2 regions of the Streptomyces sp. NPDC046215 genome follow, and region 2 is predicted to be linked to the other one. Evidence: riboswitches for the same ligand, from Rfam matches in the RefSeq annotation. Region 2 holds a riboswitch; the other holds the start of a gene.
What was found. Region 2 has a riboswitch for cobalamin ahead of ABZ951_RS16800 (prenyltransferase/squalene oxidase repeat-containing protein). Riboswitches for the same ligand answer to the same signal wherever they lie in the genome.
Positions count from the first base shown of each region.

Region 1 (5,653 bases), on a different contig from region 2:
GCAGGCCGTCGCGCACCTCGCGGGCCGCGGCGACCAGGTTCTCCAGCGAGGCCCGGACCTCGGGCCAGCCGCGGGTCTTCAGGCCGCAGTCGGGGTTGACCCACAGCCGTTCGGCGGGAATGGCCTCCAGTCCCTTGCGCAGCAGGGCCGCGGCCTCCTCGGCGCCGGGGACGCGCGGCGAGTGGATGTCGTACACCCCGGGGCCCACCTCCCGGGGGTAGCCGGCGGTGGCGAGTTCCCCCGCGACCTGCATGTGCGAGCGGGCGGCCTCCAGGCTGATGACATCGGCGTCCAGGTCGTCGATGGCCTGGAGGATGTCACCGAACTCGGCGTAGCACATGTGGGTGTGGATCTGGGTGTCCGGGCGGACGCCGCCGGTGGTGAGGCGGAACGCCTCGGTCGCCCAGGCGAGGTAGCCGGCGTGGCCGGCCGCGCGCAGGGGCAGCGTCTCGCGCAGGGCGGGCTCGTCGACCTGGATCACGGAACTGCCCGCGGCCTCCAGGTCGTTCACCTCGTCGCGCAGGGCGAGGGCGACCTGACGGGCGGTCTCGCCCAGCGGCTGGTCGTCGCGGACGAAGGACCAGGCGAGCATGGTGACCGGGCCGGTCAGCATGCCCTTGACCGGGCGGTCGGTGAGGGACTGCGCGTAGGACGTCCAGCGGACCGTCATCGGCTCGGGGCGGGAGATGTCGCCGGCGAGGATCGGCGGGCGGACGTAGCGGGTGCCGTAGGACTGGACCCAGCCGTGCTGGGTGGCGAGATAGCCCGTGAGCTGTTCGGCGAAGTACTGGACCATGTCGTTGCGTTCGGGCTCGCCGTGGACCAGGACGTCGATCCCGGCCTTCTCCTGGAAGGAGAGGACCTCGCGGATCTCGGCCTCGATGCGCTCCTCGTAGGCGGCGGCGGTGACGCGGCCGGCGCGCAGGCCGGCGCGGGCGGTGCGCAGTTCGGTGGTCTGGGGGAAGGAGCCGATGGTGGTCGTCGGCAGGAGCGGCAGGCGCAGCCGGGCGCGCTGGGCGGCGGCCCGCTCGGGGTAGGGCAGGGAGCGGCGGGTGTCGGCGGCGGTGACGGCCGCGGCGCGGGCCCGTACGGCCGGGACGCGGGTGAGGGCGGAGCCTGCGCGGGAGGCGAGATCGGCGCGGTTGGCGGCGAGGTCGGCGGCGATGGTGTCGGTGCCGTGGGCCAGGCCGCGGGCCAGGGTGACGATCTCGGTGGTCTTCTGGCGGGCGAAGGCGAGCCAGCGGGCGATCTGCGGGTCGATGTCGCGTTCGGCGGTGGCGTCCAGGGGGACGTGCAGCAGGGAGCAGGAGGAGGCGACGTCGACGCGGTCGGCGAGGCCGAGGAGGGTGCCGAGGGTGGCCAGGGACTTCTCGAGGTCGTTGATCCAGACGTTGCGGCCGTTGACGACGCCCGCGACCAGGCGCTTGCCGGGCAGTCCCCCGGCGGCGGCGAGGTCGCCGAGGTTGGCGGCGGCGGGGCCGGTGAAGTCGAGGGCGAGTCCATCGACGGGCGCCTTGGCGAGGACGGGGAGGGCCTCGCCGAGCCGGTCGAAGTAGGAGGCGACGAGCAGCCGCGGGCGTGCGGTGAGGCCGCCGAGGTCGCGGTAGGCGCGGGCGGCGGCGTTCAGGTCGGCGGGGGTGCGGTCCTGGGCGAGGGCCGGTTCGTCGAGCTGGACCCAGGCGGCTCCGGCGGCGCGGAGGTCGGCGAGGACCTCGGCGTAGACGGGCAGGAGCCGGTCGAGGAGGGTGAGCGGCTCGAAGTCCGCGGGGACGCCGGGGGCAGGCTTGGCGAGCAGGAGGTAGGTGACGGGACCGACTAGGACCGGGCGGGGGTCGAGGCCGAGGGCGCGGGCTTCCTCGCATTCGGTGACCTGCTTGGCGGAGTCGGCGGTGAAGACGGTGTCGGGGCGCAGTTCGGGGACGAGGTAGTGGTAGTTGGTGTCGAACCACTTGGTCATCTCCAGCGGGGCCACGTCCTGGGTGCCGCGGGCCATGGCGAAGTAGCCGTCGAGGGGGTCGGCGGCGACGGCCGCGCGGTGCCGGGCCGGGATCGCGCCGACCATGACGCTGGTGTCGAGGACGTGATCGTAGTACGAGAAGTCGCCGGTGGGCACTTCGTGGATCCCGGCGCCGGCCAGGTCCCGCCAGTGGGTGCGGCGCAGTCCGGCGGCGGTGTCCCGGAGGGCGTCGGCGGTGACGCGGCCCTTCCAGTAGCCCTCGACGGCTTTCTTCAGTTCCCGGTTCCGGCCCTGGCGGGGGTAGCCGTGGACGGTGGCGCGTGCTGCCGCGGCTGCGGACTTGGTGGTCACGGAACTCTCCTTCGCGAGTTTTCGTCCTGTCGACCCCGGGACGGGGGAGGGCGCGAAGGGTGACGGACCGGGCGGCCCACGGCGCGAGGTCGTCGCGCGGGTGCCCGCCTGGTGCGTACGCCGACCCGCCCTCGAGGTCACCGGGATCTCCGCGGGCGAACGGTCGCCCACGGGCAGTGGCAGGTCTTCGGACTCACGGGCACGTCTGCCGGGGGCAGACACCTACTGGCCGTCGCTTCCCGGACTCCTGGGGTCCAGTGCGTATGACGGCGGTCGTTCCCGCTCACCGCTGCGGGGCAGTCCCGGATTCCCACCGGGTTCCCTCTTGCGACGCGCCTGCCTGGCGGGCAGGGCGAACCAGCTGCGTGAGCAGCCTAGGCGCTGGATCACGTCCCGGATAGGGCCGTTCACATTCCGGACGGCGGCCTGAGACGCCGGTCCGGGCGGTGGCACCGGGCGGGCGCGGAGCGGCCCCCTTCGCCGCTCCGCGCCCGTGCCCCACGGGCCGGGGCCCCTCAGCCCCGATCGTAGGAGTGGAAGCCCCGGCCCGTCTTGCGCCCGAGCAGCCCCGCCTCGACCATGCGCAGCAGCAGCGGCGGCGGGGCGTAGAGGGGCTCCTTGAACTCCTCGTAGAGGGACCGGGCGATGGCGGCCACGGTGTCCAGGCCGATCAGGTCGGCCAGTCTCAGCGGTCCCATGGGGTGGGCGCAGCCCAGCTCCATGCCGGTGTCGACGTCGTCGGCCGTCGCGTAGCCGGACTCCGCCATGCGGATCGCGGCGAGGAGGTAGGGGACGAGGAGGGCGTTGACGACGAAGCCGGCCCGGTCCCGGGAGCGGACGGTCCTCTTGCCGAGGGTGACGGTGGCGAACTCCTCGATCGTGGCGGCCGCTTCGGCGGTGGTGTGCAGCGAGGTGACGATCTCCACGAGCGGCATCACGGGCACGGGGTTGAAGAAGTGCAGGCCGAGGACGCGGTCGGCGCGGCGGGTGGCCATGCCCAGGCGCATCACGGGGAGGGAGGAGGTGTTGGTGGCCAGGATCGCCGCCGGATCTTCGACGATCTTGTCGAGGGCGGTGAAGATCGCGGTCTTGACCTCGGCGTCCTCGACGACGGCCTCGATGACGAGCTGCCGGTCGGCGAGGTCGTCGAGGTCACGGTGAAGGTGAGGCGGGTGAGCGCGTCCTCGGCGGTGGGGCGGTCGGTCTTGCCGCGCTCGACGGCGCGTTCGAGGGAGCGGGCGACGCGGTCGCGGGACCGGTGGGCGGCGGCGGTGTCGGTCTCGCAGACGAGGGTGTCGAGCCCGGCGCGGGCGCACACCTCGGTGATGCCGGCGCCCATCCGGCCGCCGCCGACGACGCCCACGCGCCGCACGGCGGGGTTCACGAGGTCACCGCCGGGCGGCGGCGGACGAGGTGGCGGGCGTGGGCGTCGGTGGTGGAGAACGCGGGCAGGTGGTCCGCGAGGGCGGTGGGTGCGAAGAGGGCCGCCTCGTTCACCCGGGCGTCGCGGCCGGGAAGGCGGGCGGCCGTGCCGCCGATGGCGTGGGCGCCGCGCCGGTGGCAGGTGCGGACCGGCAGTTCGGTGGAGGCGCGCGGGAACGGGGCGGTCGGGGTGACCTTGGCGCGGTCGGGCAGGGCGGCGTCCAGGGCGGCGGGGGTGAGGATCTCGTCGAAGCGGGCGCCCGGTGCGCCGAGCACCTGGGCGCGGCCGGTCACGGTGGTGAGGGACATGCGGTCTCCTGACGGGGGCGGTGAGGGCCGGGCGGCGCCGGGCTCCGGCCCTCACCTGAGGGCGTGCCGGCCCGGCACCCGGCCGGGCCGGCGGCGGGTGCCGGGCTCCGAGGGGCTAGGGCGTGTCTTACGGGTCAGCCCGGGGCCGCGACGCCCGGCACGGCACCTCGCCGCGTTGTCGCATCACCCGAGTACGCCCAGTACGCGGGAGATGCTCCGCCTTGCGAGGTACCGCACCGGACGCCGCGGCCTGATCCGGGCTGACCCGTAAGACACGCCCTAGTGGAACTGCTCTTCCTCGGTGGAGCCGCGCAGGGCGAGGGTCGCGGCGGCGGGGTTGACCGCCGTGCTGACGAGGTCGAAGTAGCCGGTGCCGACCTCGCGCTGGTGCTTGACGGCGGTGAACCCCTGCGCCTGGGCGGCGAACTCCCGCTCCTGGAGGTCGACATAGGCGGTCATGCCGTGCTCGGCGTAGCCGCGGGCCAGGTCGAACATGCCGTGGTTGAGGGAGTGGAAGCCCGCGAGGGTGATGAACTGGAAGCGGTAGCCCATCGCGCCGAGCTCCCGCTGGAACTTGGCGATCTGGTCGTCGTCGAGCGCGGCGCGCCAGTTGAAGGACGGCGAGCAGTTGTAGGCGAGCAGCTGGCCGGGGTACCGGGCGTGGATCGCCTCGGCGAACTCCTTGGCCTGGGCGAGGTCCGGGGTGCCGGTCTCCATCCACAACAGGTCCGCGTACGGGGCGTAGGCCAGGCCGCGGGCGATGACGGGGGCCATGCCGGGCTCGACCCGGTAGAAGCCCTCGGGGGTGCGCTCGCCGGTGCAGAACCGGGCGTCGGTCTCGTCGACGTCGCTGGTGAGCAGGTTGGCGGCGAGGGCGTCGGTGCGGGCGACGAGCACCGTGGGCACGTCGGCGATGTCCGCGGCGAGGCGGGCGGCGTTGAGGGTGCGGATGTGCTGCGAGGTGGGGACGAGGACCTTGCCGCCGAGGTGGCCGCACTTCTTCTCGGAGGCGAGCTGGTCCTCGTAGTGGATGCCGGCGGCGCCCGCGGCGATCATCGCCTTGGTGAGCTCGAAGGCGTTGAGCGGGCCGCCGAAGCCGGCTTCGGCGTCGGCGACGATCGGCGCGAGCCAGTCGGTGGTGTCCCCGGTGCCCTCGGCGGTGGCTATCTGGTCGGCGCGCAGCAGGGCGTTGTTGATGCGGCGGACCACGGTGGGCACCGAGTTGACGGGGTAGAGGCTCTGGTCGGGGTAGGTGTGCCCGGCCTGGTTGGCGTCCGCGGCGACCTGCCAGCCGGAGAGGTAGATCGCCTGGAGGCCGGCCTTGACCATCTGGACGGCCTGTCCGCCGGTGAGCGCGCCGAGGGCGTGGATGTAGTCGTTCTCCCGCAGCTGCCGCCACAGGCGTTCGGCGCCGCGCCGGGCGAGCGTGTGCTCCTCGCGCACGCTGCCCGACAGCCGGATCACGTCCTCGGCGCCGTAGGTGCGCTGTGTGCCCTGCCAGCGCGGGTCGGTCGCCCACCGCCGTGCCAGTTCGTCGGCTGTCGTCCCTGTCTGCGCCATGACCGTCTCCCGGTGTCGCGTCGAATCGGCTTTGAGCGTCTGTCAAGAGTGCGA
Region 1 covers NZ_JBEYZW010000019.1:136-5,788, forward strand. The annotation lists gene metE (5-methyltetrahydropteroyltriglutamate--homocysteine S-methyltransferase) at 1-2,308, opposite strand, end outside; cobalamin riboswitch at 2,469-2,685, opposite strand; partial or broken gene ABZ951_RS11220 (3-hydroxybutyryl-CoA dehydrogenase) at 2,824-3,692, opposite strand; partial or broken gene ABZ951_RS11225 (hypothetical protein) at 3,788-3,943, opposite strand; gene aceA (isocitrate lyase) at 4,319-5,599, opposite strand.
Region 1: it holds a riboswitch for cobalamin, as region 2 does, so the genes downstream of both, metE (5-methyltetrahydropteroyltriglutamate--homocysteine S-methyltransferase) here and ABZ951_RS16800 (prenyltransferase/squalene oxidase repeat-containing protein) in region 2, are expected to answer to the same signal.

Region 2 (12,357 bases):
GGCCGCTCGAAGGCGTACCCGATCTCCCGGCGCAGCTGGGCGGGTTCGGCCTCGGTCAGGGGCACGCCGTCGAGGAGGACCTGTCCGCGCCCGGGGTCGGCGAGACGTCCGGCGACGGCGGCCAGGACGGACTTGCCCGCGCCGGAGCGGCCGACGACGGCCGTCGTCGTGCCGCCGGGCACCACGAGGTCGACGTCGCGCAGCACTTCCGCGCCGCCGCGGGTGACGCTCACCCCGCGCAGTTCGAGCTGTCCGGGGCCGCCCGGGGGCAGGGGCCGCGTCCCGTGCAAGGCCGCCGGCAGGGCCAGGAGCCCGGCGGTCCGCCCGGCGGCGGCGCGGGCGCGGACCAGGGCGTTGAGCTGTCCCACGACGGAGCCGACGCCGGCGGCGAGGGCCGCGTAGCGGGTGGCGGCCAGCAGCTCGCCGACGCTGAGGCCGCCCGCGGCGAGGCGGATCCCGCCGGCGGCGAGGACGGCCGTCTGGAGCAGGGGCACCAGGATGCCGCCCTGGACGACGGCCCGCCCGTAGACCTGCCACATGCGGCGCCCCTGGGCGCTCAGTTCGGGCAGGAGCGCGAGGATGCGGTCGCGTTCGCGCCCGGCGGTGCCGGCGGCGGCGACGGTGCGGGCGCCGCCGAGGGCCTCGACGAGCCGGCCGGCGATCTCGCCCTGGACGCGCTGGTAGGCGGCGACGCTGTCGGAGGAACTGCGGGCGAAGGCGCGCAGGAGCAGGAACAGGGCGGGGGCCCCGGCGAGGAAGACGGCGGCGAGCCAGAGGTCGAGGAAGGCGAGCGCCGTCAGGCCGCCGAGCGGGGTGAGGAGGGCGGCGAGGGAGGTGGCGGCGGTCGCCGGGGCGGTGCCGGCCTCGGCCGCGTTGCCGGACAGCCGCGTCACCACGTCGCCGGAGGTGAGGCCGTGCCGCGGCCCGGCGGCCAGCAGGTGCGCGGTGCCGCGGCGGCGCAGCCAGGCGGTGCCGCGGGCGCCCGCCGTGCCGGTGGCGTAGGCCACCAAGGCGTCGAAGAGGACCTCGGCGCCGATGAGGACGGCGCACAGGACCGTCCACGCGTACAGGCCGCCGGCGCGGTCGAGGATCCGGTCCAGGGTGTGCCCGAGGACGGCGGGCAGGGCGACGGCGCAGCCCGCGGCAGCCGTGCTGAGCAGGCAGATCGCCGTGGTGCGGCCCGCGGTGCGGCGGGCGGTGGCCAGCAGCAGCCGGTCGGCGTCCGGGGGGTGCGGGGTCGTGGCCATCGCGGCGGGGTCCTCGATCCGTGGGCGCGGCCGGGGTGTGGACCGGTCCCGGGCAGTGGGACGTGCCCGGGACCGGTTCGACCGTGTACGGCGCTTACGTCACGGCCTGGGCGTGGCGGCCGTGGGCCGCCGGACGTCCGTGATCAGTTGCAGGTGACGACCGACAGGCTGCTGTCACCGCAGAGCAGCAGGCTGGCGCGGCTGCCGCCGCCACCGCCGCCGCCGGTGCCCAGCTCGCCGGTGACCTCGGCCTTGGGGGTCTCCATCGTCTGCAGGTCGAGAAGGGTCATGACGTGTTCCTCTCACTCGTGGGGACGGGTTGTGCCACGGCCCGGACGGGCCGGCTCTGGGGCCGCCGGAGCGGCGGGAGGAAGGGCAGGTGCACGGGTGTGGTGTGCAGGGCGCTGCCCAGGGCGAGGAGGCAGCCGGCGGTGCCGGTGCTGAGGTCCATCGACAGGCGCATCATCTGCTCGCCGGGGAAGGCGAGGTGGCCCTGGTAGGGGACGGCGTGCCAGGCGAGGGCGTCGATCTGACGGCGCAGCTCGGCCGGGTGGGTGCCGGGTCCGCCGGCCGTGGTGCGGCTCAGGTAGAGGACCATGCCGGCGGCGCCGCGGAAGAGGCCGGGCTGGGCGTAGAACTTGCCCTGGGTGGCCCGGACGATCCGGCCCCGGGCCTGCTCGAACTCCTCGGTGCCGGGGCGGTGGGCGAGGTGGTCGTCGAGGACCATGCCGATGCCGACGCTGCCGGCGCCGAGGTAGGGCATGGTGCGCCAGCCCTCGTCGACCTGGAGGACGTCGCCCACGCCGACCACGCAGCGGGCGAGGTCGCGGCGGAGGGCGTCGGCGGCCCGGTCGAGGAGTTCGGGTGCGTGGGTGCGCTCGTACAGGCGCAGGAGGAGGAGGGCGGTGCCGGTGGCGCCGTGGAGCAGTCCGGCGCGGGGCCGGGCGCGGTCCGTGGCGGTCGGGTCGCCGGCCTCGTCCTGGGCGAGCTTGTCCAGGGCGAGCTGGGCGCAGCGCAGGGCCGCGTCGTGCAGGGCGCTCTCGCCGGTGGTGACGGCCAGGGAGTCGAGGGCGAGACCGATGCCGGCGAGGCCGCTGTGCAGGTCGGGGGCGATGTGCTCCCAGTTCTGGGCGGTGATGGTCTCGGCGAGTTCCAGGGCGCGGGTGCGGTGGCCGAGGGAGTCCAGGACCCAGGCGATGCCGGCGAGCCCGTCGTAGAAGCCGAGCGGGGTGCCGGAGGCGGGGCTCTTGGTGTGGCGCAGCAGCCATTCCTCGCCCTCGGCGCAGTGGGCGCGGCCGCCCGTGGCGGCGAGGGCGTGGAGCACCCCGGCCGTGCCGTAGCCGAAGCAGGCGCCGCCGCCGGGGCCGGCGAACTGGGCGATGTCGCCGGGGAAGAAGCGGTCCTCGCGGTGCGGGGTCGCGGCGGCGAGGAGGGCCGCGGTCAGGGAGTCCCGGCTGCGCGGCCAGTCCGCGAGGTCGACGGGCAGGTACCTGTCAGCCGAACCGGTGGGTGCGGGTGCGGTCCCCGGCGCGCCCCCCGCGCCCCCCGCACCCACCGCGCCACGGGCCGCGACCCCCCGCCCCTGCGGCCCGTGGACGATTTCCGTGACCGCTTCGTCGAAGTAGCCGGGCGGCACCGGGAACTGGTCCGCGGCGATCTCCGCCAGGTGGGCCGCCTTCTGCCGGTCGACGGCGAACAGGCTGGTCAGCGGCAGGAAGAGGGCGATGCGCAGACAGGCCAGGGCGTAGCGGTCGACGTCGAAGCCGGTGCGGTCGGGCGGGGCGACGAAGCCGGGGTTGGCGATGGTCTGGCGGCGGCCCTCGTCGATGTGCGCGGCGGCCTCGAAGTCGAGGAGGACGACGGACCGCTCGTCCTCGGCGACCATGATGTTGAACAGGTGCAGGTCGTTGAAGACGACGCCGCGGGCGTGGACGGCGTCGACGGCCTCCTCGACGAGGCGGTACAGCCGCGTCGCCCACTCGGTGTACGCGGCGAGGCGCTCGGGTCCCGGGTCCGGGTCGACGAGGGGGTGGTGCCGGGCGAAGAAGGTGTTCAGCGGGCGGCCTTCGACGAACTCCAGCACCAGGAAGTGGTGGTCGCCGAGGGTGATGTAGTCGTGCACCTCGGGGGTGTACGGCAGCCCCGACAGCCGTTCGAGGGCGTCTCGTTCGCGCTGGAGGCGGGTTACCGCGTCGGCGCCGTCGGCGGCCAGGCCCGCGTGCGGGCGGCCTTCCTTGAGGACGACCTGCCGGTCCGTGCGCAGATCGGTGCCGACGTACACGCCGCCGCCGTTGGAGAAGTGCAGGGCCCGGTCGATGCGGTACGGGATGCCGCTGACCTTCGTCGCCGAGCGGGCGGCGAGGTGCGGGGCGAGGAAGCCGGGCGGGGTCAGCCAGGGCGGGACGTGGAAGGCGGGGTCGCGGCGGTCGGGGACGAGCACCCCGTCGGCGTTCTCGACGGCCGGGCACAGCTCGCCCTTGTCGTCGTAGCAGTGCCGCAGGGTGAAGCTGCCGTAGCGCACGTACACCGGCCCGTCGCCCCAGCGCAGGTCGGTGAGGATGTACGGGCCCTGCTCCCCGGCCAGGAGTGCGGCGAGGTCCTCGGCGACGGCGCGGCACTGCTCGTCGTCGCCGGGGTAGACGGTGATGAACTTCCCGCTGCCGCCCCGGTCGGCGTACTTGGCGTTGCGGGTGTGCAGGAGATAGGGGCTCGGGACGCACTTGAAGGCGACGCGCCGGGGCTCGCAGTAGTCGCGGACGGCGGCGAGGATCCGTTCGGCGTTGTCCAGGCAGGCCGAGACGTGGATCTTCCAGCCCTGGTCGGGCAGTGCGGCGTCGAGGGGGCGGAAGGCCAGCCAGTCGCCGGTCCGGTGACGCTGCCAGCCGGCGGGTGCCGGGCGGCGGGCCGACGGGTAGAGGGCGGTCGGGCCGTCGCCGTCGGACGGCAGCCGGTGCGGGGCGTCGTAGAACTGCCGGTCCGCGTCGCAGTAGACGGCGTACCCCTTGTTCATCGCTCCCCCTCGGCCGGTGACGACATGAAGGTTCCATGCCGCCGCCGGGAGGGGACAGTCACAACTGCCATGAACCCGCTATGAGGAACGCACGAGTAACAACCGGTCGGCTACCGCGGGTGGGGCTCGTCGGGCTCGTCGGGTGGGAAGATCGCGGCGCCGCTGTCGAGGGCACGGACGGTGATGGCCTCGACGGGGCAGCTCTCCGCGGCGGCGAGCACGGCCCCGGACGCCTCGGCCTCCGGGTCGGTCGGGTGGGACTGCCGGGCGGTGTCGAGCCGGAACGCCCCGGGAGCGGTGCCCGCGCAGAGTCCGGAGCCGACGCACACGCCCCGGTCGACCTCCACCCGCCAGCGCTCGCCCATCAGCGCTCCCCGTGCCCGGCGGGCAGGTGGATCATCTTGTGTTCCTGGTACTCGGCGAAGCCCTCGGGCCCGAACTCCCGGCCGAGGCCGGAGTTCTTGTAGCCGCCGAAGGGGCCGAGCATGTCGAGGCTGAAGGTGTTCACGCTGTACGTGCCGGTGCGCACCCGGCGCGCGATGTCGATGCCGTGCTCGACGTCGGCCGTCCAGACGCTGCCGGAGAGCCCGTAGTCGGAGTCGTCGGCGATGCGGACGGCTTCCTCCTCGTCGTCGTAGGGCAGCAGGCAGATGACGGGGCCGAAGATCTCCTCGCGGGCGATGCGCATGGTGTTGGTGACCTCGCCGAAGAGGGTGGGCTCCACGTACCACCCCGTCTCCCGCCCGGCCGGCCTACCGCCGCCGGCCAGCACCTTCGCCCCCTCGCGCTGCCCGAGCGCGATGTACTCCAGCGACCGGCGCCGCTGGCGCTCGGCGACGAGCGGGCCGACCTGGGTGGCGGGGTCGAGGGGGTCGCCGACGACGAGGGCGGCGGCGGCCGCGGCGAACCGCTCGGCCAGCTCGCCGTAGTGGGCACGCGGGGCGAGGATGCGGGTCTGGGCGACGCATGCCTGCCCGTTGTTCATCCAGGCGCTGGGCACGATGCCGGCGACGGCCGCGTCGAGGTCGGCGTCCGGCAGGACGATCGCCGCGGACTTGCCGCCCAGCTCCAGGGTGACGCGGGTGAGGTGGCGGGCGGCGACCTCCATGACGCGCCGGCCCGCGGCGACGGAGCCGGTGAAGGAGACCTTGTCGACGCCGGGGTGGCCGACGAGGTACTCGCTGACCTCCCGGCCGGCGGGCAGGATCGAGAGCACCCCCGCCGGCAGCCCGGCCTCCGCGGCGATCTCGGCGAGCAGGTAAGCGTCCAGCGGCGTCTCCGGCGCGGGCTTGAGCACCACCGAGCAGCCGGCCAGCAGGGCGGGGGCGAGCTTGGCGGCCGCGACGAACTGCGGCACGTTCCACGGCGCGACGGCCGCCACCACGCCGACGGGCTCGCGCCGCACGAGCAGCGGTCCGAGGACCCCGGCCCGCCGCTCCTCGAAGGGGATGCCGCGCGCGACGGCGACGGCACTGTCCCAGACCATCATCGCGCCGAGCGCCTGGGCGAGGACGCTCCAGGAGTAGGGGGAGCCGTTCTGGGCGGAGATGACCTCGGCGATCTCCTCGTGGCGGGCGGCGATACCGTCCTTGATCCGAGTGACGACCTCGATCCGCTCGGCGAGGGGCCGCTCGGCCCAGACGCCGGAGTCGAAGGAGGTGCGGGCGGCGGCGACGGCCCGGTCGACGTCCTCGCGGCAGGCGTGCGGGACGCGCCCGATGACGGCCTCGGTGTGCGGGGAGACGACGTCGATGGTGTCCCGCCCGGCGGGCTCGGTGAACGCGCCGCCGATGAAGAGCTGCCCGTACTCGATGAGTTCAGCCATGACTCGCCGCCTTCCGGCTCCGCCGCGGGTGCGCCACATCTGACGCTGCATCAGAACTGGTACCAGTTCCCGTGGCCGGGGGCAATGGGGGGCGGCGGGCGGGGGCGCGGAGCGCACGGCCGTGCGGGAGTGGGCCGGGCGGCCGCGGCCGGCCGACGCCCGGGCCCTTGGCCACCGGCCCGGACGCCATGGGGCGGGAGCGGCCACCGCCGGCCCGGCGCGTCTCGACGGCGCCGGGGCGGACGTCCCACGACCCGCAGCACCGGCCCACGGCCGCCCGCCTCGCACGCGCCGGGCCCGGCCGGAACGGGCACCCGACCGCGGCCGGCAGACGCCCGCGCTTCGACCGCGACGATCACCCTCACCGGTCACGACAGGCACCCGCCGCCGGCCGACGCGCACGGTCGTGTCGGGGCAGCGCCCGTGACGCCCCATCGCCCGCCCGGCCCGGCACCACTCGCCGGGCGCGACAGGGCCCGGGCCACCCGGGCCGAACGGGCAGTTGACCGCGGCCGACGGGCGCACGGGCCCGCGCCCTGGCCGCCGGGGCCGGGTGACGCGGGGCGGGGGCGGGTGCCCCCGGCCGGGCACCCGCCGCCGGACCGCGCGGCCGAGGCGGCCCCGTCCCGTGAGGCCCCCGCCGGACAGAGCGGCCCCGCCGGAGGCCGAAGCCCCCCCTCATACCGTCGCAATCGTGGCGGTATGAGCCACCCATAAGCCGCCGGTTAAAGTGTCCGTGACAACTTCATCCCGCCTCGGAACGGGGAAAGCCGGTGGGAATCCGGCGCTGACCCGCAACCGTGACGACGGCCGCGCCCGTGCGGACCGTACGAGCCGGACCACCCGCGCCCTGGCGGCAAGGCTTTCCGGAGCCGGTCGCGCCGCCCCTCGGCGGTGCCCGGCCCCACGGCACCGTCGAGGTATACGGAGCCGGGCCCGGTGCCACCGCGCGGAACGCGCGGAGGGGCGGCCGTGCGCGGTGGCACAGTCCGTACCCGTCCGCCCGCCGACCCCCGCAGCGACCCACCGAGAGGCACCGACCCCATGGCCCCCTCCCTCGCCGTCCACGCGCGCCGCGGCGCCGTGGCCCTGGCCACCGCCGCCGTCCTGAGCACGGCCATGGCGCCCGCCGCGTTCGCCGACGCCTCCCCGTCGCCGGCCGCCCCCGGCCTGTACGGCACCGAGGACCCCAAGTTCGACGGCGTCTTCCGGCAGTCCCTGACCTTCGTGGCGCAGAGCGCCGTCGGCGTCTCCCCCGCCAAGGAGGCCGTCGACTGGCTCACCGGCCAGCAGTGCGCGGACGGCGGTTTCCCCGGCTTCCGGGCCGACCCCGCCAAGGCGTGCGACACCCAGAAGGAGTTCACCGACCAGACCGCCGCGGCCGTCCAGGGCCTCGCGGCGGCCGGCGGCCGGTCCGAGCAGGTGACGAAGGGCCTCGACTGGCTCAAGGCGCACCAGAACGACGACGGCGGCTGGGGCTACCAGCCCGGCAGCCCCAGCGACGCGAACTCCACCTCCATCGCCCTCGGCGCGTTCGCCGCCACCGGGCAGGACCCGGCCAAGGTCGCCGCGAAGGGCGGCAAGGACCCGGTGGCCACGCTGCTGACGTTCCAGCTCGGCTGCGACGCGAAGGAAGGGGAGCGCGGCGGTTTCTCCTTCCTGAAGGACGACAAGAGCGGGCTGCGCGCCGACAACCTCGCCAGCGCCGCCGCGGGCCTGGCCACGCGCGGCAAGGGCTTCCTCGTCGAGCCGCCGAAGAAGGGCGCGGACCAGCCCCTGAAGCCGCTGGACTGCGCTGCCGACGACAAGGCGAAGCCGAAGGACGCCGCCGCGGCGGCCGAGGCCGTCGACGGGTACCTCTCCGAGGCGCTCGCCAAGAACGGCGGCTACCTCGTGCCGTCCATGCCCGGCGCCCCGGCCAAGCCCGACCAGGGCAACACCGCCGACGCCGTCGTCGCCCTCGCCGCGGGCGGCCACCGCGAGGCCGCCGAGAAGCCGCTGACGTGGCTGCGGTCCAAGGAGAGCGGCACCGCCGACTGGGCGAAGAACCACCCCGGCCGCGTCGCCAAGCTCATCCTCGCCGCCCACGCCACCGGCGCCGACCCGCGCGACTTCGCCGGCACCGACCTGGTCGCCCAGCTGAACGCGATGGGCCCGAAGCCGGAGTCCGCCTCCTCGGCGGAGCAGAAGGACGAGGAGAAGAAGGACGACGACAAGGGCGTCAGCGTCTGGTGGATCGTCGGCGTCTTCTTCGTCGCCAGCATCGGCGCCGGCTTCCTGATCAGCGGCCGGAAGAAGAAGCAGCTGTGACGGTCCGCCGCGGCGCGCGCGCCCTCGGGGCGCTGCTCCTCGCCGGGGTCCTCGCCGGGCTGGGCGCGGCCCCCGCGCAGGCGGCCGGGTACCGGTACTGGTCGTTCTGGGACGCCACCGGCAGCGGCTGGGCGTACGCCACGCAGGGCCCGTCCACGGCGCGGCCCGGCGACGGGGACACCGTCGGCTTCCGGTTCGCCGTCAGCGAGGACTCCCGGGACGCCGCGAAGCCGCGCGCCGCGGCGGACTTCGGCGCGGTGTGCGCCGGCACCCCCGCCGAGGACGGCCGCAAGCGGATCGCGGTCGTCCTGGACTTCGGCACGGCCGCCGACGCCCCCGAGGGTGAGACCCCGCCCGCGCCCCGCACGGCATGCGCGCGGGTCGGCGGCGACGCGAGCGCAGCGGAGGCGCTCGCGGCCGTCGCGAAGCCCCTGCGGTACGACTCCGCCGCGCTGCTGTGCGCCATCGCCGGCTACCCGAAGTCGGGCTGCGGCGAGCAGGTCGCCGGGAAGAAGAGCGGGCAGACCGCCTCCGCCGGGGACGGCGGCAAGGACGAACGGAAGGACGACGGCGGTGACGGCGTGCCCTCGGCCGGTCTGATCGGCGGTGTCGCCGCCGTGGTCGCCCTCGGTGCCGCCGCCGCGTGGCAGGCGCGCCGCCGCCGCGGATGAGCGACAGGAACCCGCCGCCGCGCCCCGGCGGCCCGAGCACCGCGCCCGTCACCGCGCGGGCGTCCGCGCTGCACGCGGGCGCCTGGTGGGTGTGGGCGCTGGGGCTGGCCACCGCCGCGTCGCGCACCACCAACCCGCTGCTGCTGGGGCTGCTGGTCGGCGTGGCCGGATACGTCGTGGCGGCCCGGCGCACGGACGCGCCGTGGGCGCGCTCCTACGGGGCGTTCCTCAAGCTCGGACTGGCCGTGATCACCATCAGGCTCGTCTTCGCGGTCGTGCTCGGGTCGCCGATCCCGGGCACCCACACCCTGGTCACCCTGCCGGAGGTGCCGCTGCCCGACTGGGCGAAGGGGGTGCGCCTGGGCGGCCGGGTGACGGCCGAGGGGCTGCTCTTCGCCCTGTACGACGGGCTGAAGCTGGCCGCGCTGCTGATCTGCGTCGGCGCGGCGAACGCCCTCGCCAACCCGGCCCGGCTGCTGAAGTCCCTGCCGGGCGCCCTGTACGAGGCGGGCGTGGCGATCGTCGTCGCGATGACGTTCGCGCCGAACCTCGTCGCGGACGTCCAGCGGCTGCGCGCCGCGCGGCGGCTGCGCGGCCGCTCCGACCGGGGCCTGAAGGCCCTGCTCCAGGTGGGGCTGCCGGTCCTGGAGGGGGCGCTGGAGCGGTCCGTGGCGCTGGCGGCGGCCATGGACGCGCGCGGGTACGGCCGGACCGCGCAGGTGCCGCCCGCCGTGCGGCACACCACGACGGCGCTGACGCTCGGCGGGCTGCTGGGCGTCTGCGCGGGAACGTACGGCCTGCTGGCCGACGAGGGCGCGGGCTACGGCCTGACGGTCCTGGCCGGCGGGCTCGCCGCCGCGCTCGCGGGCCTGTGGCTGGGCGGCCGCCGCTCGGTCCGCACCCGCTACCGCCCGGACCGCTGGGACGCCCGGGCCTGGCTCGTCTCGGCCTCGGGCGTGGCGGTGGCGGCCCTGATGATCTGGGCGAACTCCTACGCGCCGGCGGCCCTGCACCCCCCGGCGGTCCCGCTGACGGCACCGGACCTGCCGCTGTGGCCGGCGGCGTCCCTCCTGCTGGGCCTGGTCCCGGCCTTCGCGTCCCCGGCCCCACCGCGGCCCGGCGGGCGGCCGGCCCCGACGACGCCCCGCCGAACGGGCCCCGCCCTCACCCCGGACGACCGAGGGAGCGCTCCCACGGCCTCCACCAGCCCGACCCCGACAGCCGTGTCGCACCACGGCACGGGGACAGGACCCACCCGCACCCCGGGTGACCAAGGGGCGCCCACGGCCTTCACGAGCCCCGCCCCGCCGGCACCCGACGAGCAGCCGACCCCCACAGCGGAACCCCGCCACAGCACAGGAACGGGCCCCGCCCTCGCCCCCGGTGACCGACGGAGCACACCCACCGCCCCCACCAGCCCCGCCCCGCCGGCGCCCGGTGGGGCGCCGGCCCCGGCAACGGAACCCCGCCGCAGTACGGGAACGGGCCGCACCCCGTCCACGGCCCCCGGCCCCGGCCCGGGACCGGAAGGCGGCGCGCATGCCTCCACGGGTCGCTCGTCCGGCGCCGCCCCGGAGGCAGCCCCCGCCCGGCCGGGCGACACCCCTGCCCCGGACGGCCGCGACCGCACGCCCTGCACCGGCCCCGGCACCGGCCCGGAGGCAGCCCCTGCCCCCACGGACGCGCCGGCCCGCAGGGCCCCCGGCGGAACCGCCCCGCACCCCACCTCTCCCCCGGGCCGCGAGCCCGGCCGTAAGGAGGCCCCGCAGTGATCCGGTTCGAGCAGGTGTCGGTCACCTACCAGGACACCGACGGCGGCGGCGCCGTGCGCGCACTCGGCGGGGTCGACCTCACCGTGCCCGAGGGCGAGCTCTGCCTGCTGGTGGGCCCGTCCGGTGTCGGCAAGTCGACTCTCCTGGGCACCGTCAGCGGCCTCGTGCCGCACTTCACCGGCGGCACCCTGCACGGCCGGGTCACCGTCGCCGGGCGCGACACCCGCACCCACAAGCCGCGTGAACTCTCCGACGTCGTCGGGACCGTCGGGCAGGACCCGCTCGCCCATTTCGTCACCGACACCGTCGAGGACGAGCTGGCCTACGGCATGGAGTCCCTGGGCCTGGCCCCGGACGTGATGCGGCGCCGGGTCGAGGAGACCCTCGACCTGCTGGGCCTCGCCGAACTGCGGGAGCGGCCCATCGCCACCCTCTCCGGCGGGCAGCAGCAGCGCGTCGCCATCGGTTCGGTGCTGACGACCCACCCCCGGGTACTGGTCCTGGACGAGCCGACGTCCGCGCTCGACCCGGGCGCGGCCGAGGAGGTGCTGGCCGTGCTCCAGCGGCTGGTCCACGACCTGGGGACCACGGTGCTGATGGCCGAACACCGGCTGGAGCGGGTCGTGCAGTACGCGGACCAGGTGATCCTGCTGCCCGCCCCGGGGGCCGCCCCGGTCGTCGGCGACCCCGCCGAGATCATGGCCGTGTCGCCCGTCCACCCGCCGGTGGTCGCGCTCGGCCGCCTCGCCGGGTGGTCGCCGCTGCCGCTGTCCGTGCGGGACGCGCGCCGCAAGGCGGCCCCGCTGCGGGAGCGGCTGGCGGCCCTGCCCGCCCCCGCCCGGACCGGGACGGCGGCCCCGGCGCCCGAACCCCGGCCCCGCGCGGGCGGGCTGCTGCGCAGGGCGGTGCGCGCGGGCGGGGCCGGGTCCCCGGCGGGCGCCCCGCCGGCCGCCGAGGTGCGGGGGCTCACCGTCCGGCACGGCCGCGTCGTCGCGCTGCGCGAGGCGGAGCTGACGGTGCGGGCCGGGGAGACGGTCGCGCTGATGGGCCGCAACGGCGCGGGCAAGTCCACGCTGCTGCGGACGCTCGTCGGCATGCACGCGCCGGCCGCCGGCTCGGCGCGCGTCGGCGGGGTGCCGCCGCGGTCCACCGCCCCGGCGGAGCTCCTGCGCCACGTGGGCCTGGTGCCGCAGGACCCGCGCGACCTGCTGTACGCGGACACGGTCGCGCAGGAGTGCGCGCAGGCCGACAAGGACGCCTCCGCCGCGCCGGGCACCTGCCGGGCGCTGGTCTCCGGCCTGCTCCCGGACGTCCGCGACACGACGCACCCCCGCGACCTGTCCGAGGGCCAGCGCCTGGCGCTCGCCCTGGCCCTCGTGCTGACGGCCCGTCCGCCGCTGATCCTCCTGGACGAGCCGACGCGCGGCCTGGACTACGCGGCCAAGGCCCGCCTGGTCGAGATCCTTCGGGGACTGGCCGCCGGGGGCCACGCGATCGTCCTGGCCACGCACGACGTGGAGCT
Region 2 covers NZ_JBEYZW010000033.1:51,575-63,931, reverse strand. The annotation lists gene ABZ951_RS16825 (ABC transporter ATP-binding protein) at 1-1,247, opposite strand, end outside; gene ABZ951_RS16820 (SapB/AmfS family lanthipeptide) at 1,391-1,537, opposite strand; gene lanKC (class III lanthionine synthetase LanKC) at 1,534-4,257, opposite strand; gene ABZ951_RS16810 (ferredoxin) at 4,368-4,622, opposite strand; gene ABZ951_RS16805 (aldehyde dehydrogenase) at 4,622-6,082, opposite strand; cobalamin riboswitch at 6,796-6,948, shown strand; gene ABZ951_RS16800 (prenyltransferase/squalene oxidase repeat-containing protein) at 7,055-8,392, shown strand; gene ABZ951_RS16795 (SCO2322 family protein) at 8,389-9,063, shown strand; partial or broken gene ABZ951_RS16790 (CbiQ family ECF transporter T component) at 9,060-10,178, shown strand; gene ABZ951_RS16785 (ATP-binding cassette domain-containing protein) at 10,832-12,357, shown strand, end outside.